Regions from separate parts of the Carnobacterium sp. CS13 genome, predicted to be linked through region 1. Evidence: predicted binding sites of a transcription regulator. Region 1 holds the regulator's gene; each other region holds the start of a gene.

Evidence for each region. The regulator HrcA, encoded in region 1, represses chaperone genes, less so after heat shock. The targets are predictions, from matches to a motif close to TTAGCACTCNNNNNNNNNGAGTGCTAA.
Region 2: a site for HrcA is predicted at 3,478-3,504, ahead of groES (co-chaperone GroES). Genes of this name have one in related genera too.
Region 3: a site for HrcA is predicted at 1,761-1,787, ahead of clpP (ATP-dependent Clp endopeptidase proteolytic subunit ClpP). Genes of this name have one in related genera too.

The regions. Positions count from the first base shown of each region.
Region 1 is NZ_CP067364.1:1,213,281-1,221,038, forward strand. It holds gene ribF (riboflavin biosynthesis protein RibF) at 1-931, shown strand, start outside; gene JHE06_RS05915 (argininosuccinate synthase) at 1,198-2,436, shown strand; gene argH (argininosuccinate lyase) at 2,457-3,845, shown strand; gene hrcA (heat-inducible transcriptional repressor HrcA) at 4,130-5,167, shown strand; gene grpE (nucleotide exchange factor GrpE) at 5,189-5,746, shown strand; gene dnaK (molecular chaperone DnaK) at 5,798-7,633, shown strand.
Region 2 is NZ_CP067364.1:380,720-388,477, forward strand. It holds gene abc-f (ribosomal protection-like ABC-F family protein) at 1-1,306, opposite strand, end outside; gene JHE06_RS01840 (redox-sensing transcriptional repressor Rex) at 1,622-2,284, shown strand; gene JHE06_RS01845 (YdiK family protein) at 2,299-2,505, opposite strand; gene JHE06_RS01850 (CPBP family intramembrane glutamic endopeptidase) at 2,540-3,193, opposite strand; gene groES (co-chaperone GroES) at 3,543-3,827, shown strand; gene groL (chaperonin GroEL) at 3,901-5,526, shown strand; gene JHE06_RS01865 (hypothetical protein) at 5,768-6,157, shown strand; gene JHE06_RS01870 (hypothetical protein) at 6,421-7,233, shown strand; gene JHE06_RS01875 (hypothetical protein) at 7,468-7,758, opposite strand, start outside.
Region 3 is NZ_CP067364.1:442,297-450,054, reverse strand. It holds gene JHE06_RS02165 (sugar-binding transcriptional regulator) at 1-10, opposite strand, end outside; gene JHE06_RS02160 (DsbA family protein) at 403-945, opposite strand; gene clpP (ATP-dependent Clp endopeptidase proteolytic subunit ClpP) at 1,090-1,704, opposite strand; gene JHE06_RS02150 (tRNA dihydrouridine synthase) at 1,921-2,907, opposite strand; tRNA gene JHE06_RS02145 (tRNA-Arg) at 3,412-3,483, opposite strand; gene rpoN (RNA polymerase factor sigma-54) at 3,623-4,990, shown strand; gene whiA (DNA-binding protein WhiA) at 5,056-6,009, opposite strand; gene JHE06_RS02130 (gluconeogenesis factor YvcK family protein) at 6,068-7,081, opposite strand; gene rapZ (RNase adapter RapZ) at 7,078-7,758, opposite strand, start outside.

The DNA of each region.
Region 1 (7,758 bases):
CCATCCCTATACACAAAATCAAATTCCAACAGAAGAGGTTGTCTTGGCTCTTGGCTTTTTTGACGGCGTGCACAAAGGTCATCAAGAAGTCATCAGCAGAGCGAAACAATTAGCTGCAAAAAAAAAGTATAAACTGGCTGTTATGACTTTTAATCAACACCCCTCAATTGTCTTCAAAAAAATTGCGTCGGAAGACATGCAGTATTTGTCTACTGTTGAAAAAAAAGAAGCCATGATGGCCAAACTAGGGGTAGACATTTTATATGAAGTTGATTTCACTTCTGCATTTGCAGCTTTAAAACCACAATCATTTGTAGATCAGTACATCGTAGGACTGCATGCAAAAGTAGTAGTAGCGGGTTTTGACTATACTTATGGAAAAAAAGAAGTCGCTTCGATGAAGCATTTGCCCGATTATGCTCATAACCGTTTTGAAATTGTTATCGTTGAAAAACAAACTAGTGAAGAATCAAAAATCAGTTCTACTCGAATTAGACACTGTTTAGATAATGGAAAGATAGAAGAAGCGAATGACTTGTTAGGGTACATTTATGAAACTACTGGACGCGTAGTCCATGGAGATGCACGCGGGCGTTTACTTGGATTTCCAACAGCCAATATCGAAGTAACAAGGGCTGTTCGTCTGCCGCGTGTGGGCGTATATGCCGTTCAAATATTGGTAGGCAAGCAATGGCATTTAGGTATGGCATCCATCGGTCATAATATTACGTTTGAAGCTAATCGGCCATTAACTGTTGAAGTCTATATTTTGGATTTTGAGCAAGATATTTATGGAGAAAAAGTTACGGTTTTATGGCATCATTACTTAAGAGATGAATTGAAATTTGATGATTTAACAGGTTTGATTGCTCAATTGGAGCAAGATGAAGTAGATACGCGTGATTATTTCCTAGAAGAAAATAGAAAATAGACTCATAAAAACAGTCACAATATAAACCCTTTCGCCTTTTTTTAAAAAGACAATAAGGGGTTTATTTTTTTTGAGCACATTATCTAATGAAAACAGCCGAATAATGCATGTGTAATGTATAAAATTAACTAATATTCAACAAAAAGAAGATTTTAGAGACTAAAATACACGTTTCGGAATAATTAAACACTTTAATGTTGTTTTAATCATTATGGCATGCTATTATAATGCTTATCGAAAGTTAATTAAAACAAAGAGGTGTTCAAATGGAAAAAGAAAAAGTAGTTTTAGCGTATTCAGGTGGGTTAGATACTTCTGTTGCCATTAAATGGTTGAATGAAGAAGGGTATGATGTGATTGCTTGTTGTTTAGATGTAGGGGAAGGGAAGGATTTGGCTTTTATTAAAGAAAAAGCTCTGAGCATTGGGGCCGTTTCTTCATATACGATTGATGCAAAAAAAGAATTTGCAGAAGAGTATGCTTTAATTGCTCTACAAGCTCATACTTTTTATGAAGGCATTTATCCATTGATTTCTGCTTTATCCCGTCCGTTAATTGCGAAAAAATTGGTGGAAGTAGCTCTCAAAGAAGGCGCCGCCGCGGTCGCTCATGGTTGCACCGGAAAAGGCAACGATCAAGTGCGCTTTGAAGTAGCGATTCATTCTTTAGCGCCAAACTTGAAAGTTCTTGCGCCAGTGCGTGAATGGCAATGGTCAAGAGAAGAAGAAATCAATTACGCCATTGAACATGACATACCTGTGCCAATCGATTTGGACAATCCTTTTTCCATTGATCAAAATTTATGGGGAAGATCAAACGAATGTGGCATTTTAGAAAATCCATGGATGGCGCCGCCAGAAGCAGCTTATGAGTTAACCGCTAGTTTGGAAAATACTCCAGATAGTCCAGAAATTTTAGAAATCGACTTTTTGGCTGGAAAACCTATTGCGCTAAATGGTAAACCATATTCGTTAGTAGAATTGATTGAATGTCTCAATAAAATAGCGGGAAAACATGGTATCGGAAGAATCGATCACATTGAAAACCGTTTAGTTGGAATCAAATCCCGCGAAGTTTATGAAGCACCAGGGGCTATTGTTCTGATGACGGCCCATAAAGCTTTGGAAGACCTGACTTTCGTAAAAGAAATTGGACATTTTAAGCCAGCCATTGAACAAAAATTAACCGAGATGATTTACAACGGTTTATGGTTTAATCCTTTAACAGATAGCTTGATTGCTTTCTTAAAATCTACACAACAGTACGTGAACGGTACCATTCGTTTGAAATTGTTTAAGGGCCATTCAATCGTGGAAGGAAGAAAGTCGCCTAATTCTTTATATGATGAAAATTTAGCTACTTATACTTCAGCTGACACATTTGATCAAGAAGCTTCGGTTGGTTTTATTAAATTATGGGGACTATCTACCAAAGTACATGCAGAAGTTCACAATTCAACCGCTCAGTTTGATGAAACATTAATAAAAGAAAAGAGTCTCTATTAAGCAATGTTAGGATGAATAGAATGAAAAAATTATGGAGTGGAAGATTTGAAGGTGAGAGCCAGGCATGGGTTGATGCTTTCGGAGCTTCAATCGCTGTCGACCAGCAATTAGCAGAAGAAGATTTAATTGGCAGTCTAGCTCATGTACAAATGCTAGCTAAAACCAATATACTATCAGCTGAAGAAGCAAATGAAATTATCCAAGGTTTAGAAAAATTACTCGAAGACAATAAAAAGGGATGTTTAGTATTTACTGCTGAAAACGAAGATATTCATTTGAATTTGGAAAAGTTGCTTCATGGTATTATCGGTCCAGTCGCAGGCAAACTGCATACGGCTCGTAGTAGAAATGACCAAGTTGCAACAGATATGCATTTGTACCTGAAAAAGGAAGTAATTGAAATCAATCAACGGATTCGTTTATTTATGGAAATTTTGATTAGCAAAGCTGAAGAAAACGTGGAAACTATCTTGCCAGGATATACTCATTTGCAACATGCGCAGCCCATTTCTTTTGCTCACCATCTATTGGCTTATTACAATATGTTTAAACGTGATTTTGAACGTAATCAAGATAGTTTGAAAAGAATCGACCTATCGCCATTGGGTGCTGCTGCTTTAGCTGGAACAACATTTCCCATCGATCGAGAATACACAAAAACGTTGCTCGGTTTCAAAGAAAGTTATACGAACAGCATAGACGCCGTTAGTGATCGGGATTTTATTTTAGAATTTTTGAGCAACAGCAGTCTTTTGATGATGCACCTATCACGTTTTTGTGAAGAAATCATTTTATGGACTAGTCACGAATACCAGTTTGTAACATTGACTGATGCTTTTTCAACAGGCAGCTCGATTATGCCTCAAAAGAAAAATCCAGATATGGCCGAATTGATTCGCGGAAAAACTGGACGTGTTTATGGAAACCTATTAGGTCTATTGACAACAATGAAAGGTTTGCCCTTAGCGTACAACAAAGATCTGCAAGAAGATAAAGAGGGTATGTTTGACACAGTTAAAACGGTTAAAGATTGTCTAACGGTATTTTCTGGGATGCTTGAGACGATGAAAGTTAACGAAGCAACGATGTATTCAGCTACGACTAAGGATTATTCAAATGCGACAGAATTAGCAGATTACCTAGCAAGCAAAGGGATTCCCTTTAGAAAAGCACATGAGATCGTAGGAAAGCTTGTACTGGAAGGCATCAAAAAAGGGATTTATCTGCAAGATATTTCCTTATCTGATTACCAAGCAGTTTCTGAATTAATCGAAGAAGATGTTTACACTGTACTAGATTCAAAAACTGCTGTAGAACGACGCAACTCTTTGGGTGGGACAGGCTTTGAACAAGTAAAAAAAGAACTAGCGAGTGCAAATAAAACATTAGTAGATATGAAAAAAGTATGATCGGTTTTTTCGTGAATCGATTAGCCGTTGATTTAAAAACAGGATTTTATTATCTGGTGAAAAATAAAAAAGAAGCCGCTTAGAATGAAGGTGTGATCGTATTCTATGCGGCTTCTTTTTGAGCTGATTTTGCTCAATAGAAGCCACTTGCCGTAAGTTTTGTTTAAAAAATAAATTTAAACAAAAAGTAGAGGATTATCGTTGACAAGTTAGTATATATTTGGTAAATTAATACTTGTGTTAGCACTCTTTAGTCCCAAGTGCTAAAAAAGAGGTGATGCAACATGTTAACAGAAAGACAAGTTCTAATACTGAAATCCATCATTCTTCTCTATACAAGCTATGGAAATCCAATTGGTTCTAAAACATTGATGAATGAAGCAGGAATGAAGTTCAGCTCTGCAACTATTCGTAATGAAATGGTTAGGTTAGAAGAGTTAGGTTTTATTGAAAAGACACATTCTTCATCTGGACGTATCCCTTCTATCAAAGGGTATCGGTTTTATGTAGATCATCTAGTACATCCAACTGAAATTCAGAAAAAAGATATTGTTACAATCAAACAATCTTTTAGCAATACCTTTCATCAGTTAGATGAAATCGTTGTACAATCTGCTGAAGTGCTTTCGCAATTGACAAGTTATACCGCTATTTCTTTAGGACCTGAATTAAAAGACAGCAAGCTAACAGGTTTTCGATTGGTTCCTTTAAATGAACATCGGGTGATGGTCATTTTGGTCACAGATAAAGGCCACGTAGAAAACCAAGTATTCTCTTTGCCGAAAACAATTCAACCGAGCGACTTGGAAAAAATGGTGAAAATCTTTAATGAACGATTAGTTGGTCATACATTAATGGAAGTATTTCAAAAACTGAAAACTGAAATGCCTATTTTAATTAACAAATATGCTAAATCAGCAGAAGGAATGCTAACCATTCTTGATGATGTTATTTTGCAAGCTGGACGTGATCAAATTCACGTAGGCGGCAGAATGAATATGCTTGATTATTCTATCGGTCTAGATGTAGAAAAATTTAAGTCGATTTATTCTTTGATGGAAGACCAGCACGATTTGGCTCATTTATTGACGCCTTACCATAGCGGAATTGAAGTACGAATCGGACAAGAATTGGATGACGAGTTATTTGACGAATTCAGTTTGATAACGGCAAGCTACAATGTCATGGGTTATGGGACGGGCTTGATTGCCCTATTAGGACCGACCAGCATGCCTTATTCAAAAATGATTAGTTTAGTGGATGTATTTAGAAATGAGCTTTCAAAAAAAATAGTAGATTACTATCGTTCGATGGAAGACTAATCAAGAAGGAGCTATGTATTTATGACTGAGAATCAAAAAGATCCGCTAACTGAAGAAGTGGTTGATGAAACAAATGAGAACAACGAACAACCACAAACGGAAGAAGCGGTTGAAGAAGAGGTTCAAGTGGACGAATTAACAGAAGCTAAAACGGCTTTGAGCGAGATGGAAGACCGTTATTTGCGTTTACAAGCTGAGCTAGCGAATATGCGCAAACGCAATCAAAAAGAAAAAGAAGATGCTGCAAAATATCGCTCTCAATCATTAGCAACAGAATTATTGCCAGTGATCGATAACCTGGAACGTGCATTGGCCATTGACGTGACTGATGAACAAGGGAAAAACTTGAAAAAAGGTTTAGAAATGGTGATGGATTCATTTAAAGTTGCTTTGGACAACGAAGGAATCAAAGTCATTGATCCATTGCATCAACCTTTTGATCCTAATTTCCATCAGGCAATACAAACAACGCCAGTGGAAGAGGGACAAGAAGCTGATACAGTTGTAAATGTTTTCCAAAAAGGTTATTCTTTAAATGAACGTATTTTACGTCCGGCAATGGTTATCGTTGCTCAATAAAGCAAGTGTTCTAAAAAATAAACTAAAAAAAAGTAAAAGAGGTAATTAATTATGAGTAAAATAATCGGTATTGACTTAGGTACAACAAACTCAGCAGTAGCAGTTTTAGAAGGCGGAGAAGCAAAAATCATTGCGAATCCTGAAGGAAACCGTACGACGCCATCTGTTGTTGCTTTTAAAAATGGTGAAATGCAAGTTGGGGAAGTTGCTAAACGTCAAGCAGTAACAAACCCTCACACAATCAGTTCAATTAAACGCCATATTGGTGAAGCTGGATATACAGTTGATGTTGAAGGCAAAAAACACACGCCACAAGAAATCTCAGCAACGATTTTACAATATCTAAAAGGATATGCTGAAAGTTATTTAGGAGAAAAAGTAGACAAAGCTGTTATTACAGTTCCAGCTTACTTTAATGATGCACAACGTCAAGCGACAAAAGATGCAGGTAAAATTGCTGGACTAGAAGTTGAACGAATCATTAACGAACCAACTGCTGCAGCTTTAGCTTATGGTTTAGACAAAACAGAAACAGAAGAAAAAGTTTTAGTATTTGACCTTGGCGGCGGAACATTTGACGTTTCTATTCTTGAATTAGGCGATGGTGTCTTTGATGTTCTTTCTACAGCTGGAGACAATCATTTAGGTGGAGATGATTTTGATGAAAAAATCATTGAATTCCTAGTAGCAGAATTTAAAAAAGAAAACGGCATTGACTTATCTAAAGATAAAATGGCTGTTCAACGTTTGAAAGATGCAGCAGAAAAAGCTAAAAAAGATTTATCTGGTGTAACATCTACTCAAATCAGTTTACCATTTATTACTGCTGGTGAAGCAGGACCATTGCACTTGGAAATCAACTTAACTCGCGCGAAATTTGAAGAGTTAACGTATGATTTAGTTGAACGTACTAAAAAACCTGTTCGTCAAGCTTTGAAAGATGCTGGTTTATCCGCTTCTGAAGTAGACGAAATTATCTTAGTTGGTGGATCTACACGTATCCCAGCAGTTGTAGAAGCTGTTCGTAAAGAAACTGGCAAAGAACCAAACAAATCAGTAAACCCAGATGAAGTTGTAGCGATGGGAGCTGCTATTCAAGCAGGAGTTCTTACTGGTGATGTAAAAGACATCGTCCTATTAGACGTAACTCCATTATCATTAGGAATCGAAACAATGGGTGGCGTATTTACTAAGTTGATCGACCGCAACACAACTATTCCGACAAGTAAATCACAAGTCTTCTCAACAGCTGCTGACAACCAACCAGCTGTAGATGTACACGTATTACAAGGTGAACGTCCAATGGCAGCGGACAACAAAACTTTAGGCCGCTTCCAATTAACAGATATTCCTGCAGCTCCTCGTGGCATTCCGCAAATTGAAGTATCGTTTGATATTGATAAAAACGGAATCGTTAATGTACGTGCAAAAGACTTAGGAACACAAAAAGAACAAACGATCACAATCAAATCTTCATCTGGTTTAACCGACGAAGAAATCGAACGTATGGTTAAAGACGCTGAAGCCAATGCTGAAGCTGACAAAACTCGTAAAGAAGAAGTTGAATTACGCAACGAAGTAGAACAACTATTGTTCCAAGTGGACAAAACTTTAGGAGAATTAGAAGGTAAAGTTGATGAAGCTGAAGTTAAAAAAGCTGAAGATGCTCGTGATGAGTTGAAAGCTGCTGTAGAAGCAGATGATTTAGAAACAATGAAAACAAAACGTGATGAATTGAATGAAATCGTTCAAGCATTGACTGTTAAGCTCTATGAACAAGCAGCACAAGCTCAAGCAGAAGCGAACCCTGAAGACGTACAAGCTGATCAAGGTGGAGACGATAATGTGGTTGATGCTGATTTTGAAGAAGTAGACGACAACAAATAATCAGTGAATAGGTGACGAAGTAAAAAGCCAAGGCAAAATGCTTTTGGCTTTTTCTTCTAGATATGCTATGCTCGTAAAGGTAAAATGAAGGGCAGTCTAGAGATAAACGTTATCATTGGAACGAT
Region 2 (7,758 bases), 830 kb from region 1:
ACAAAAAGCTGCCCAAAATGCTGCGGATATCTTTTTCAGGAGTTGTTGGGTGACTGTCCCATAATTCGCTTAAAACAGTTTTGTTGGAATTCAAATTAGCTTGTTCTTGATCGTAATACCCTAAATCAACATTAACCCCTAATTGCTCACTGCCTTGAATCAATGGCAACTGGCCAATCAAAGACTTTAATAAGGTCGATTTTCCGATCCCGTTCGGTCCGACTAAGGCAATTGAATCGTATTTGCGAACTTCTAAATCAATCGGAGCAGATAGGATTTGGCGTTCATACCCAATAGCTCCATCGGCTAAGGTCAACACCATATTGCCGCTTTCTTTTCCGGATTGAAAACGAAAATGAGCTGATTTTTCATCGCCTTGCGGTCGATCGATTCGCTCCATTTTCTCTAGTTGTTTCCGGCGGCTTTGTGCTCGTTTGGTTGTAGAAGCCCGAACCAAGTTGCGGTTAACAAAGTCTTCTAATTTAGCGATTTCTGTTTGCTGCTTTTCAAATTCTTTCCATTCGCGTTCTAATTGAGCTGCTTTTAAATCTAGGTACTTGGAGTAATTTCCTTTATAATGAGTGATTTTTTGACGGCTGATCTCGTAAACTTCGTTGACGACTTTGTCTAAAAAGTAACGGTCATGTGAAACGATCAATAATGCCCCGCGATACATTTGCAAATAGTTCTCTAACCAATCCAATGTTTCGATATCCAGGTGATTAGTCGGCTCATCCAAAATCAATAAATCTTTTTTTTCTAATAACAGTTTAGCTAGCGCTAAACGTGTTTTTTGGCCACCTGATAATTGATGGATCTTTTTTTGATAGTCTTCTTCGTAAAAACGGAAGCCATGCAAAACAGAACGGATCTCGGCTTCGTAACCGAATCCGTTAGCTGCTCGAAAGTCGTGTTGCAATTGATCGTAGCGTTCTAAGGTTTTTTGATAAGCTTCTTTATCGGCTAACAGTCCTGGGTCGCCCAATTGAACTTCAATGGCACGCATATTTTTCTCGATTTGGATCACAGGTTCGAAAACGACCAGCATTTCATCCCAAATGGTTTTCTCGGATTGCAAGCCGGTATTCTGTGCTAAATAACCAATCGTAATATTTTTACTCTTAACGATCTGTCCAGCATCAGGTTGTTCAATTTCTGCAATCATTTTTAATAAGGTCGATTTTCCGGCACCGTTTCGACCCACTAAAGCAACACGTGCATTTTCTTGGATTTCTAAGTAAATATTTTCAAACAACACATCTGCTCCAAAATAACGAGCTACATGTTGGACTTGTAGTAAAATCATGTCATTTCCTCATTTCATAGTTCTCTTTTATAGTTTAGCATAGAACGAAACATTCTGATATTATTCGAACAGATTTTTTTGGGTCAGAAACCCTTGATTCACAAGCGAAGTTTGTGAATGTTCACAAGCAGAAAAGTGCCTCTATCATTTTTTTGGAAAAAATAACGTCCTAAATACTAGTAATATCATAAAACTATGCTATAATTGCTTAGTTGAAACAAAAAATCGCTTGTGAAGTTTCGTTTAAATCGGAATAATTGTGAAAAAATATTTGATTAATTAACTGACTGAAAATAATAAAGTGGAGGAAAAGAAATGTCCAATTTAAAAGTACCAAAAGCAACGGCAAAAAGATTGCCGATTTATTACCGTTATTTGCGTTTTTTGCATGATGCAGGCAAAGAACGTGTTTCTTCGACTGAATTAAGTGCAGCAGTAAAAGTTGATAGTGCTACTATACGCCGTGACTTTTCTTATTTTGGAGCTTTAGGAAAAAGAGGTTATGGTTATGATGTTGAAGACTTGATGAATTTTTTCAGCAAAACATTGAAACAAGATCGTTTGACTAACGTAGCTTTAATTGGTGTAGGGAATTTAGGCCATGCTTTATTGAATTACAATTTTCACCAAAGCAATAATATGCGGATCAGCGCTGCCTTTGATATCAATAAAGAAATCGTTGGAACTATCCTAAGCGGAGTACCTGTTTATCCGATGAGCGAAATGGTTGAACAACTTCGCTTACAGCAAATCGAAGTGGTCATTTTAACGGTACCTACGGAAGTAGCCCAAGAAACCACAAATGATTTAGCAGAAGCAGGAGTTAAAGGTATCATGAACTTTACGCCTATCCGGATTTCTGTACCAAAGAGTATACGTGTTCAAAATGTTGACTTAACAAATGAATTACAAACGTTGATTTATTTCTTAGATCATTACAATACAGATAAAGATAAAGACAAGAAAGACGAAGAATAAAAAAAGCGGCAACCTTATTTAGGTTTGCCGCCTTTTTTTATCTTCAAATAAATTTCAAGAATTTTAGACCCTCGGATAAAATCATTGGTTGCGAAGATAACAAACAAAATTGGGAAAATACCCCAACCATCTGAGGATACGGAGTTGATGGTAAACCAAACAAAAAGAACAGCCATCAAGTAATTAAAAACAATTTGCATGATAAAATTTTTATTATTCATATAGTAAAAAAATTCCTTTCTCTATTAACAAGCCTTATAAGAATAAGTTGAGTAAAACCACTACTGTATTCATCAGTACATGTGCGATAATCGGAGTGGCGATGTTTTTAGTTTTTACGTACAGATAAGAGAACACAAAACCGATCGTTGAATAAAGCAGAATGTGACTGTCAAAATGCATGAAAGCAAACAGTAATGAGCTAATGACCGCTGCTCCAACTCCACCTGTGATATCATAGAAGAACCCAAAAATAACTTTTCGGAAAACAAATTCTTCCATAATCGGTGCCATAATAGAAACAATGATCAGGTATAGAGGGTATTTGTCGATGGACAATAAAATTTGTTGTGTGTTTTCTGAGCCCATGGGTAAGCCTAGTAAAAAAATTTCAATCAAGGTAGCCGCATATTGAGCAGCTAAGGCCATAAAAATACCCAGTATTCCCCAAAGAATAACGGTAGACCGTGGTGCTGAAGGACTCAATGTAATGCTGTTCCGGATATTCGATTTTCGGTTAAGCAGAAGCATAACGAAGGCGCCTGCAGTAAAAGAAAAAAGATTCCCATAAATCAAAGCTTCTGTTTGGTAACTTTGAGGAGCTAAGACAATGATCAAAACCGGTAAAAACTGTGCCAGAATGTAAACCAGCGTCATAACAATAGCGGTGTGACTTAGTGCTTTTTTCATATGTGTTTCCGAACCTTCTTTTTTAGAAGTAATGGTACTTCTTTATTTAATTTCTCGTTGAACCAAAAGCTTCATTATGCAAAGAAAAATGAAGCATAATCTTATTATAATGAAATAAGTTTCATTTTTCAGTATAACATAAGATGTTCAGCAATGTTTAACCTTTTGTATCCTTTTAAGCAGTACAAGCGAAGGATAAGAATCAAAAAAACAGTTTTTTCGGTTCTTATTTTCGTCAAAAGACTTGCAATTGAAAGCGAATTTGATTATGATAAAAGAGTGGTTTAGCACTCGGTATTAAAGAGTGCTAAATAGAGATGAATCAGATAAGAAAGATGGAGGGATTTACGTGTTAAAACCATTAGGAGAGCGTGTCATTATTGAAGTCGCCAAAGAAGAAGAGAAGACTGTCAGCGGGATTGTTTTACCAGGTTCAGCGCAAGAAAAACCCCAAACTGGATCGATCATTGCAGTCGGCGAAGGTCGCATACTGGAAAACGGTTCAAAAGTTGAATTGTCTGTCAAAGTTGGCGATACGGTATTGTTTGAAAAGTATACTGGGACAGAAGTCAAATATGAAGGCAAAGAATATCTTGTATTAAGAGAACAAGATATCGTTGCAATTGTTGAATAACAACTAAACAAATAAACGAATAAAAATAAAAGTTAACGAAGCAACACAAATCTATCGATGAGGTGAAGTAAAAATGGCAAAAGATATTAAATTTTCAGAAGACGCCCGTGCAGCAATGTTACGCGGAGTGGATATTTTAGCAGATACAGTCAAAGTTACATTAGGACCCAAAGGAAGAAACGTTGTTTTAGAAAAATCTTTCGGTTCTCCTTTGATCACCAATGATGGTGTAACGATCGCCAAAGAAATCGAATTAGAAGATCATTTTGAAAATATGGGAGCTAAACTAGTTGTTGAAGTAGCTTCAAAAACCAATGATATTGCTGGTGACGGTACTACAACAGCTACTGTTTTAACACAAGCCATCGTTCGTGAAGGATTAAAAAACGTAACTGCTGGAGCTAACCCGGTCGGTATTCGCCGTGGAATCGAATTGGCAACTAAAGTAGCCGTTGAAGAATTATTGAATATTTCTAAAAAAATCGAAACAAAAGAATCGATTGCACAAATTGCTGCTATTTCATCAGGCGATGAAGAAACAGGTCACTTGGTTGCAGATGCAATGGAAAAAGTTGGCAACGACGGTGTCATTACGATTGAAGAATCTAAAGGAATTGAAACAGAATTAGATGTTGTTGAAGGAATGCAATTTGATCGTGGTTACTTATCACAATACATGGTAACAGATAACGATAAGATGGAAGCCGTTCTAGAAAACCCGTATCTATTGATCACAGACAAAAAGATTTCGAATATCCAAGATGTTTTGCCTTTATTAGAACAAATCTTGCAACAAGGTCGCCCATTATTGATCATTGCAGATGATGTTGATGGAGAAGCACTGCCAACATTAGTTTTAAATAAGTTGCGTGGAACATTCAATGTTGTAGCCGTTAAAGCTCCTGGTTTTGGAGATCGTCGTAAAGCAATGTTGGAAGATATCGCTATTTTGACTGGCGGAACTGTTATTACAGAAGATTTAGGATTAGAATTGAAAGATACAAGTATTGCTGAATTAGGACATGCAGCTAAAGTAGTTGTGACAAAAGAATCGACAACTATCGTTGAAGGTGCTGGTTCTTCAGATAACATTATGCAACGTGTAGCGTTGTTGAAATCACAAGCTGCTGAAACAACTTCTGAATTTGACCGCGAAAAATTGCAGGAGCGTTTAGCAAAACTTTCTGGCGGAGTGGCTGTGATCAAAGTTGGTGCAGCTACTGAAACAGAATTGAAAGACCGCAAGCTTCGTATTGAAGATGCTTTGAATGCAGCACGTGCAGCTGTTGAAGAAGGAATTGTTTCCGGTGGAGGAACCGCCTTGATCAATGTTCAAGCCAAAGTTGCTGAAATCGTTGCTGAAGGCGATGTGGAAACTGGCGTGAAAATCGTTTTACGTGCTTTAGAAGAACCTATCCGTCAAATCGTTGCCAATGCTGGTCTTGAAGGATCCGTTATTGTTGAAAAACTGAAACATGTCGAAATGGGGATGGGCTTCAATGCAGCTACTAACGAGTGGGTCAATATGATTGATGCAGGTATTGTTGATCCAACAAAAGTTACACGTTCAGCACTTCAAAACGCTGCAAGTGTTGCGGCATTGTTGTTGACAACTGAAGCAGTAGTAGCAGACCAACCAACGCCAGATGCGCCAATGGGTGGCGGCATGATGGATCCCGGTATGGGCGGTATGATGTAAGAAGGATTTGTAGAGTAATTCTTAGTGAAATATCAACATTTTGCTAACTTTTGATTTTAAAACAATTAAATTTGATTGATTAGAGAAGACCTTTTGTGAGTTCACTGAACTTATAAAAGGTCTTTTTTTGATTTTAAAAACCTATAAAAGATAGTTTCAAACCGTAGCTTTTACCGGTATACCAAGCTTTAAAAAAGTAAAAGAAGCGGCGTGAAAAAATGAAGGGAATGAGGGACAGAAAATGATCAGAAAGTATTTGAAAAGAATTTTTATTAGGGACTACGATCTCTTTGCGATAAAATTAGGTTATCAAAAATGGAAAGAGGCTAAAGAAAATACGTTTGCCATTTTTTATTCTGAACGGGATGCTTGGTGGTTTGCTACCGAACTCCCAGATAATAAGTGGGCGGTTTGGAATGATGAAGGCCAAATGCCGCACCCTTTTACCGTGTTTTCTACCTGGGGAGAAGCTATTGGTTATCTTCGTGAAGTATTTGAACAAGAAGGATTCCCTGAACAAAATTGGAAACCCGAAGGTTACAATGAAGGAGAGGATGTCTTTCTAAAAAGGCCAGATAAAAAAATGTGCGAAGAGGTTAGATTATTTGTAATGGAACGGTCTTTCGAATAACATGTTAATATTTATCATTTGGAAGGTGAAGAAGATTAGCGCTATGCACTCAGCTAACTGATGCAAAACCGATTGTATGGAAGGGTTATTCTGGGGAACCGACTTGTCCTTTTACTTCTTTCAAGCTTAGTCTTATCGCTTTACTCTATTTTCCGTTTTGATATACTTGTGATACTATTCGCTGCATCTTTTATTAATGAAGAGAATATGGTTTAGCGAATAAGAACTGGCTGATAACAGTACTCTAAAACAGGCGGTGTCAAATGAAAAAAACAACTGGAACTATCTTATTAATGATCAGCAATATTTTATCTACAGGAACGCTGATAGTTATTTCCTATGGATTGGTTAGGCTCAGCACCATAGAAATCGCAGGGGCGCCTCCTTCCTATACAGAGGCGATTCAAATCATATTCATAGCTTTAATGTTCGAAGCGGTGAAGTGGTTTAGTTTTTACCAAGTTGTTTATAAAAACAAAACTTTCTATCTGGTCCCTTATCTTTTATTGAGTATTTTATTAGCTACTGCAGGGTTCAGACAATTGTTAGCATTACTTTTGGGAATTCTTTATTTTATTTCAACGGTGCTGCTGTTTTTCGCAACTAAAGACATTCAAACTAAAAGCGAACCGCTTTTAACGGATAATAGCGAAACAGGAAAAACTCTCAAAACGAGATTAGAGAAAACAGGATTTTTTTTATTGACTGCCGCTACCATTTATAATGGAATCGGTTTGGTGCATTCGTTGGTGACAATGGAACCGTACTTAAGAAACAAACCAACGGTTTTAGTGCAAGTCATTCTCATACCGTTAATGGTGATGCTAGTGTCTTTTTATGCGTTGGTTAAATTATGGGAAAACCGTTATTCTCTTTGGAAATACTTATTTCTGGTATTAGCGATTTCTTATGGGTTCTCAAGTTTAAAGCTGTGGTTTATTGGAAAACAAGCCGGTATTTCATTTATGGCATTTGACTCTAATCCGATTGCGATTTTTATAGCAACACAAGCAATGCTTGTTGGAATTTATTTAATTGGTTTTACGCTATTAACTAGAGAAGCACACCGTAAATGAGAAAAGAGGTTGGGACAAAAGTCCCAACCTCTTTTGCATATCCGAATATTTATTCTAGAACGTGTTCCAAAAAGCAGACCCGACGTCCACTTCACGAATAATGCTCGATGGTCTGTGACCATACAGCGCTTATCCGTTCCAGTTTCCTTAGCCCTTGCAGCTTTAGCTGCTTAGGGATACGGTATGCGAAGTAGAAGATTCGGGTCTAAACGCTTTTTGTCTCACTCCCTTTTTTTATTTTTTAGAAACTAGAATTTTCAAAATACTATTACCAGGGATTTGCGGCGGCAACGACCGGGTGGTGATTGGTTCAGGAATTAAAAAAACAGTGACAGAAGTTCCAGCCTTGATATCTTCAACATTCACTTTTTCATGAGTTTCAGCATTTAGAAGGGGAACTTCTTTTGTTAAAAGAATGACTTCATCAAAAGAAAGGGAGCGTTCATTTGCTTCAACCGGTTTTAAGTTGCTTACTGTAAGCTGCTGCTCATTGGTTATGCCGTCTTCTTTTACAGTTCCGTTGTA
Region 3 (7,758 bases), 770 kb from region 1:
CATCTTGCATGAGCAACCTCTTCCTAGCTGGACGTTTAACGACCACGTAAGTCGTTTAGCGACCCTTACTACCTAAAAAAACAAGAGATCTAAGCAAAACAAGACATTCAGTTAACTGTATGTTTTATTCTTGTTATCCTTAACAGCATGTAAAAACATCCTGCATTCATCTCTTACATCCTCTATTTTACCATCTCACAATCTAACTTTCAACTATAAAGGTTAAATCCTTATGAAACATCCGATTTTTTCTATATATGACGTTTTTTTGTCTTTTTAGAGTTAATTTAGCTCTTAAAAGCTGAAAACAGCGAAAGTTTATCTTTTACTTCCGCTGTTCGTTCCTATTTCTGAACAAAAAATACATAGCCAGTTTCTTTTCTGATTATTATTTTTTACTTTTTATTTGGTTGTTTCGTTTAAAGCTGTTTCAATTAAATCAGTCAATTCATCTGATGTGATGTGTTCATCAAAAATAGCTTCTCCGATAAAAACAGAAGGAACAAGCACAACATTAGCCCGGCCAGCTTCTTCAATGATGCCGTTGATTTCTTCTGTATTGGGTTGATGTGTCAATCCCCGTTTCTCTTCTACATATGCGGCAACTTCTTTTAATTCTTCTAGATCGCCCCATTCATCTTGCTTGTCATAGAAATAATCCATTTCTTCCAAAGCTTTCTCTGGATTCGAATAATCCAAATAATGATGAACAACGTTTCCCTTTGCCAAGCTTGGTTTTTCTTTATCAAAGTGCTTAATGATCCGTTGGACTTTTCCAGCTGCTACATAATATGCTAGAACATCTTTTGAATCTTCATACCATTTTTTACAGAATGGACAACGTAAATTAATAAATTCAATAACTTTTACTGGTGCATCAGGATTTCCAATTTTAAATCCATAAGTGGTGCCCACTTCGCTTGCTATGATATTGCTGATATCCATCAAAACTTCCCCCTTACCATTTGTAACCAATAGTATACATGTAAAACCCATGAAATGTTATTTTCCTGTTTGCTCTTTTTTTGGTTCTATCATTTTTCATCTAATAAAAAAAGCCAAAAGCCCTAAGGCTTCCGGCTTTCATTTTTATTGTTTTAATTCTGCGCTATTTTCCATAATTTCATCGATCAAACCATACGCTTTTGCATCTTCTGCAGACATGAAGTTATCACGATCCGTATCGCGTTCAATCACTTCAATTGGTTGTCCGGTGCGTTCAGATAAAATTTTGTTTAGGCGTTCACGCGTTTTTAAAATATGACGAGCAGCGATTTCGATTTCAGTCGCTTGTCCTTGTGCTCCTCCAAGAGGTTGGTGAATCATAATTTCAGCATTTGGCAAAGCAAACCGTTTGCCTTTTGCACCAGCAGTCAACAAGAAACTTCCCATTGAAGCAGCCATTCCCATTGCAATGGTTTGAACATCTGCTTTAATGAAGTTCATGGTGTCAAAAATCGCTAGTCCTGCTGTTACGCTTCCACCTGGTGAGTTAACGTAAATAAAAATATCTTTTTCAGAATCTTGAGCATCCAAGAATAATAATTGAGCGATAACAGAGTTTGCTACATTATCATCGATTTGGCCACTCAGCATAATGATGCGGTCTTTCAATAAACGAGAATAAATATCATAAGCACGTTCGCCTCTCGGGGATTGTTCAATTACTGTAGGTACTAAATTCATATGTTGTTTCCTCCTCAAATCTTTACTTCTTTTTTATTGTAACATAAACTTTTTAAATCTTACTATGTTATAGTTTACCCCTTTGGTCAACAAAGGTCAAATAGTTTGTTTCATTTTTAAAAATAAAAAAACGATTAGATTTTTCATCTAATCGTCACAAGAATGTCCCTTGAGGACTTTAATTCCAATAGTCCATTTTCGGTTGAGTGCTTTAAACGACTGGAGAATTTTCTGCTATTTCCCTACAATATCCTTATTTTTTTCTTCAAAAGCATCTAGTAAGGCCCGCGCTTCATTTGTTGTTTCTGTTTCCATTAACTGCACTCTTAAATCACTCGCTCCGCGAATACCGCGCACATATATCTTAAAAAAGCGACGAAGAGGTCTAAACGAACGTGGTTCTTCTTCCTTAGCAGAATAATGATCAAAAAGATCCAAATGCAATCTGAATAAGTCCAGCAATTCTTTGCTGCTATGTTCTTTCGGCTCTTTTTCAAATGCATAAGGGTTGTGAAAAACACCTCTTCCGATCATAACTCCATCCACACCATATTCCTCAACTAGTTTCAAACCTGTTTCACGATCTGGAATGTCTCCATTAATCGTCAAAAGGGTCTGCGGTGCAATCTCGTCACGCAATTTTTTGATCTCTGAAATCAGTTCCCAATGAGCATTCCCTTTACTCATTTCTTTTCGTGTGCGCAAATGGATAGAAAGATTAGCAATATCTTGTTCCAAAACATGTGTCAGCCAATCGCGCCATTCATCGATGTTTGTATATCCAAGCCGAGTCTTGACACTTACCGGCAATCCTCCTGCTTTTGCTGCTTGGATTAAATCTGCAGCAACTTGGGAACGGCGGATAAGGCCGCTGCCTTTCCCTTTTCCTGCTACATTGGGGACTGGACAACCCATATTGATATCGATTCCGCTGAAACCTTCTTCGGCCATGCCGATACTCATTTTCCGGAAGTATTCGGGTTCATCTCCCCATATATGAGCGACCATGGGCTGTTCATCTTCCGTAAACGTTAACCGTCCACGAACACTATTACGTCCTTCGGGATGACAATAGCTAACGGTATTTGTAAACTCTGTAAAAAACACATCCGGTCTGCCAGCTTCACTCACTACATGCCGAAACACAACATCCGTCACATCTTCCATTGGTGCCAATATAAAAAACGGCCGCGGCAAATCTTGCCAAAAATTCTCTTTCATCTTCAATAACCGATCCTTCCGTAACGGGATACCAGGTCATACCTTCATCCCAAATTAAAACCGCATAAACTGTTTAACATCTCAATGGTAATTTTTCAACATCTGGAATTATACCTCTATTTGTGAAATCAGTCCACTTCGGTTTATCTAGTTGCTCTACCTTTTATTTCCGCTTCTTTCAAGACTTGTCTTAATAAAAAATGCTTGGTCAAATCGTGTTGACAACTCTTAAGCGAAAAATGGGTTGTCAGAGAGAACCTTCCTATCTAACAACGTGCCCTCCTCTTTAAAGACGATAATAAGATAGTGCTAGTCTATAAGAGGCAATCTTTTCACTTACCAAGACCACTATGATAGAACTTAATAAAAAAGATCCGAAAATCGTAAGTATTTTTACGAAATCCGGGTCTGAACCGTGCCTGTTTAGTTTAGTTAGCGGCTGGTTTTTCTAAAGCCTTTCAAACCATCCGACAAATTTAATCGGACGTAACAGAACGTGCTATATGCCCCCTGAGGGAATCGAACCCCCATTTCAAGAATCGGAATCTTACGTGATATCCATTACACTAAGGGGACTTCTTAAAATTACCAACTATTACAGTGTATCTGATAACTGGTAAAAAAACAAGGCATTTTTACGGGTCATAAGATTCGACTAGCCCTTTATGTTATAATAAAGTCAGAAAAAAAAGGTTTTTAACAAGGAGGTCACCGCATGAATTTCGAACAATCCTTTACACAGCAACAAAACCAAGTTCAAAAAATGGCTATGACTCAACAACTCCAACAATCCATTCAAATGCTGCAATACAATCAAGAAGATTTATTAACTTTTTTAAACCAGAAAGCTTTGGGAAATCCTTTAATTGAAATTACTTCTCCACAAGAGCGCCCAGCTGAGAAATTGTCAGCTGCTGATTATGCGAGTACGATACCCCATAACCGAGACGATGAAGAATTAAACTTTATGAATCAAATTCCGGATACTTATTTATCTTTATTCGAATACCTGACTGAACAAATCCATTTAACGATGAGAGAAACTTATCTAAGAGAATTGGTGTTGTGGTTAACAGAATACTTAGATACCAATGGTTACTTGACGATTTCATTAGAAGAAGCTGCTCAGTTAACGCAAGCACAAGAATTGCAGCTCTTAGACGCCTTGACTTTGCTTCAACAATTGGAGCCAGCAGGCGTAGGCGCCAGAAACTTACAGGAATGTTTGCTGCTTCAAATAGAGCGTGATGAAACAGCTCCTAATATGGCTTACCTCCTCCTTGAAGAAGAATTTGAACTCTTCGCCACTCGTAAATGGAAGGAGATCACTCGTAAACTGGACATCTCATTAAATGAAATTCAAATCATCTCAGATTTTGTTCAAACCTTGTCGCCTTATCCAGGCGCTTTGTTCAATGGTGAAACTGAACAGTACCTTAAACCGGATTTATTTGTCAAAATCGAATCCGATGATTTAAAAGTTATCTCTATTAAGACAGGTTTGCCCGTTATTTCTTTTCAAAAAGATTACTACCACGATATGATGCAAGTAAAAGACCAAGACGTCACTAAGTTTATGAAAGACAAGTACGCTGAATATGAATGGCTCAAACGCAGTCTAGTACAGCGCGGAGACACGATTTTGCGAGTCGGAACGGCCATTGTCGAAAAACAAAAGAGCTTTTTCTTGATGCCGGAACACCCGATTCAGCCTCTGACTTTAAAAGATATCGCATTAGAATTGGATATTCACGAATCAACTGTCAGTCGATCGGTCAATGGAAAATATTTAGAAACGACTTTCGGCGTCTTTGAATTAAAGCACTTTTTTACAAATGCTTTAAATCTAACAAAAACAAATCAATCGCCGACAACTGAAGATCCAGCAACGGTTTCTGCTGAACAAGTCAAGCAAAAACTGACTGAGCTGATTGAAACAGAAAATAAACAAAAACCACTATCCGATCAAAAGCTAGTGGACCTTTTAACAGCAGAAGGTGTTGAGATTTCTCGAAGAACCATCGCTAAATACCGCGATGCTCTATTTATCCCACCCTCTTCTAAACGCAAACGATTCGAATAAATCGAGCAAAAAAACGCCAGATACTTTTAAAAGTGTCTGGCGTTTTTCATATGCTTTTAAATGAATTACTTTTGATTGGCGGTCATTGCATTCTGAGTACGCAATTTTTCAGCGATTTCATTTATTTTCCGCAGTCGATGATTGATACCCGATTTGCTGATTTGTCCGCTAGGAATCATTTCCCCTAATTCTTTCAAGGTAACTTCTGGTGATTTTAACCGAATCAAAGCAATTTCTTGTAACTTATCCGGCAATTTATCTAAACCCATCGTTTCTTCGATGTATTGAATACTCTCAATTTGTTTACCGGCTGCATCAATTGTTTTATTTAGATTTGCATTTTCACAGTTCACTAGGCGATTGACTGAATTGCGCATATCTCGGACGATCCGAACATCTTCAAATTTCAGCATACCGCTTGTGGCGCCTGTCAAAGCTAAAAAGTCAGCGATTTTTTCGCCCTCTTTCAAATAAGTAATGTACCCGTTGCGCCTCTCTAACGTTCGTGCATTCATTTCAAAATAATTCATCATTTGGCAAATATCGTCATTGTGTTCCGCATAGTTAGAATAAATTTCTAAATGGTAACGGCTGGTTTCAGGATTGTTGACTGACCCGCCTGCTAAAAAAGCTCCTCTTAAATACGAACGCATTTTTTGCGAACTCATCATAATTTCTTCTGGAACATGACTATGCAACGTCATGCCATCCATAATGGAAAGATCAGATAAAACTTTTTGTGTGCCTTTCTTTAACCGCACGATATAGACATTGTTTTTTTTCAACTTCATTTTCCGACGCACTAATAATTCACTTTCAACGTCAAAATGATCTTTCAATAGTACATAGATCCTTCTCGCAATAGCTGCGTTTTCTGTTTGCACGTTAAGAACAAACTTTTTATTAACTAAGTTGACTGTGCCATTCATTCGAATCAACGCTGCTAGTTCTGCCCGCGCATGTTCCCGGTGTACTTCTAATTGAGTCAATTCTTTTTTTACTTCTGAAGCATAAGACAACTTTACCGCCCCCCTTCTTCCCTTTGATCACCCTAGGTTCCCTCCGAGTCAAATAATCTTAAATTTTTGCAAAACGAACTCGGTTGCTTTCGTAAGCCAACTTGAAGAGCTCTTCTACAACTTTATCTCCATTATGAAAGACTCCTTCGTCTCTCAATTTGAGGAAGCCATTCGAGATAACACGAGGTACTTCTTCACTTAACCCCTTAAAATCATGAGCTACTTGTACTAAGTATTCATCGTACCGTTCGCGGTTCATGTAGTCTTCCGGTACGTGCTCCGTATTGACAAGTACCGTATCAATGAATTTTTTTTCTAAGTGTTTGTGTAAAACGGATACGTGATCAGCATCACTAAAGTTTTCAGTTTCGCCCAGTTGAGTCATGATATTACAAATATAAACCACTTCAGCACTTGTTTCCGTTACAGCCTTACCCAAATCCCCAATCATTAAATTGGGCAAAATGCTGGTGAATAAGCTTCCTGGTCCTAAAACTACTAAATCAGCATCGCGAATGGCCGAAAGCACTTTACGAGAGGCTTTGACTTCATGATCTTCATTGATCGGTGTTACAAAGACACGTTCAATTTTTTTGCTTTCTTTCGCGATTTTCGATTCGCCTGAAACTTGTGTTCCATCTTCAAAAATAGCATGCAAAATCAACGCTTCTTCAGCAGCAGGATAAACGTGTCCATCAACCCCCATCATTTTAGACAACAACTGAATCGCTTCAAAAATACTGCCGCGCATTTCTGCCATCGCTGCAATGATTAAGTTGCCGATAGAATGCCCAGCTAAAAAGTGGTCATTCGTATCAAAACGATATTGAAAAATGTCTTTCTGCAGGTGAGGAATATTAGACAAAGAGAGCAATACGTTACGAATATCGCCCGGCGGCACCACGTTGGCGTAATTACGCAATGAACCGCTGCTGCCTCCGTCGTCCGCTACAGTCACGATCGCTGTTACTTCTGCGTGTTTCGCTTTTAACCCTTGTAAGATAACGGGAAGGCCGGTCCCTCCCCCAATCACCACGATCTTAGGTCTTCTGCCTTTTTTTTCGTTCATCATGAGCGATTGACCGTTTCTTTCGTTTTATCTTTGTCTCGGTGGGTAATATGGACCGGGTACCCATCTGATTCAATTTTGTGACCAATCCGTTCTGATAAAGCTACTGAACGGTGTTTTCCACCTGTACAGCCGATGGCAATCGTTACATTGTTTTTTCCTTCTTTTTTATAACCAGGCAAAATACAATCCAGCAAATCTGTAAATTTGCGGTAAAACACTTCTGTTTCCGGCTGTTTCATGACGTAATCATAAACAGGTTCGTCTATGCCGGTTAAAGGCCGCAAATCATCCACATAATGCGGATTTGGTAAAAAGCGAACGTCCATTACCACATCTGCGTCAATTGGCAATCCGTATTTAAAACCAAATGAAATCAATTCTACTCGGAAAAGTTCAGCATCGCCTTTTTTGAACGTTGCATGTATTTCTTCTCTCAATTGACGTGGTGAAAGATCAGTAGTATTGATTACTTTTTGGGCACGTCCTTTAATGTCTTTCAATAGTTCGCGTTCTTTTTTGATACCTTCTAAAACACGATCGTTCATTGCTAATGGATGTGTCCGACGAGTTTCTTTGTACCGAGAAACCAGTTCTTCATCGTTTGCTTCTAAAAATAAAATTTTTGTTGTAATAAGAGTTGTATTGTCCATACTTTCTAATGCAGTCATAATTTCATC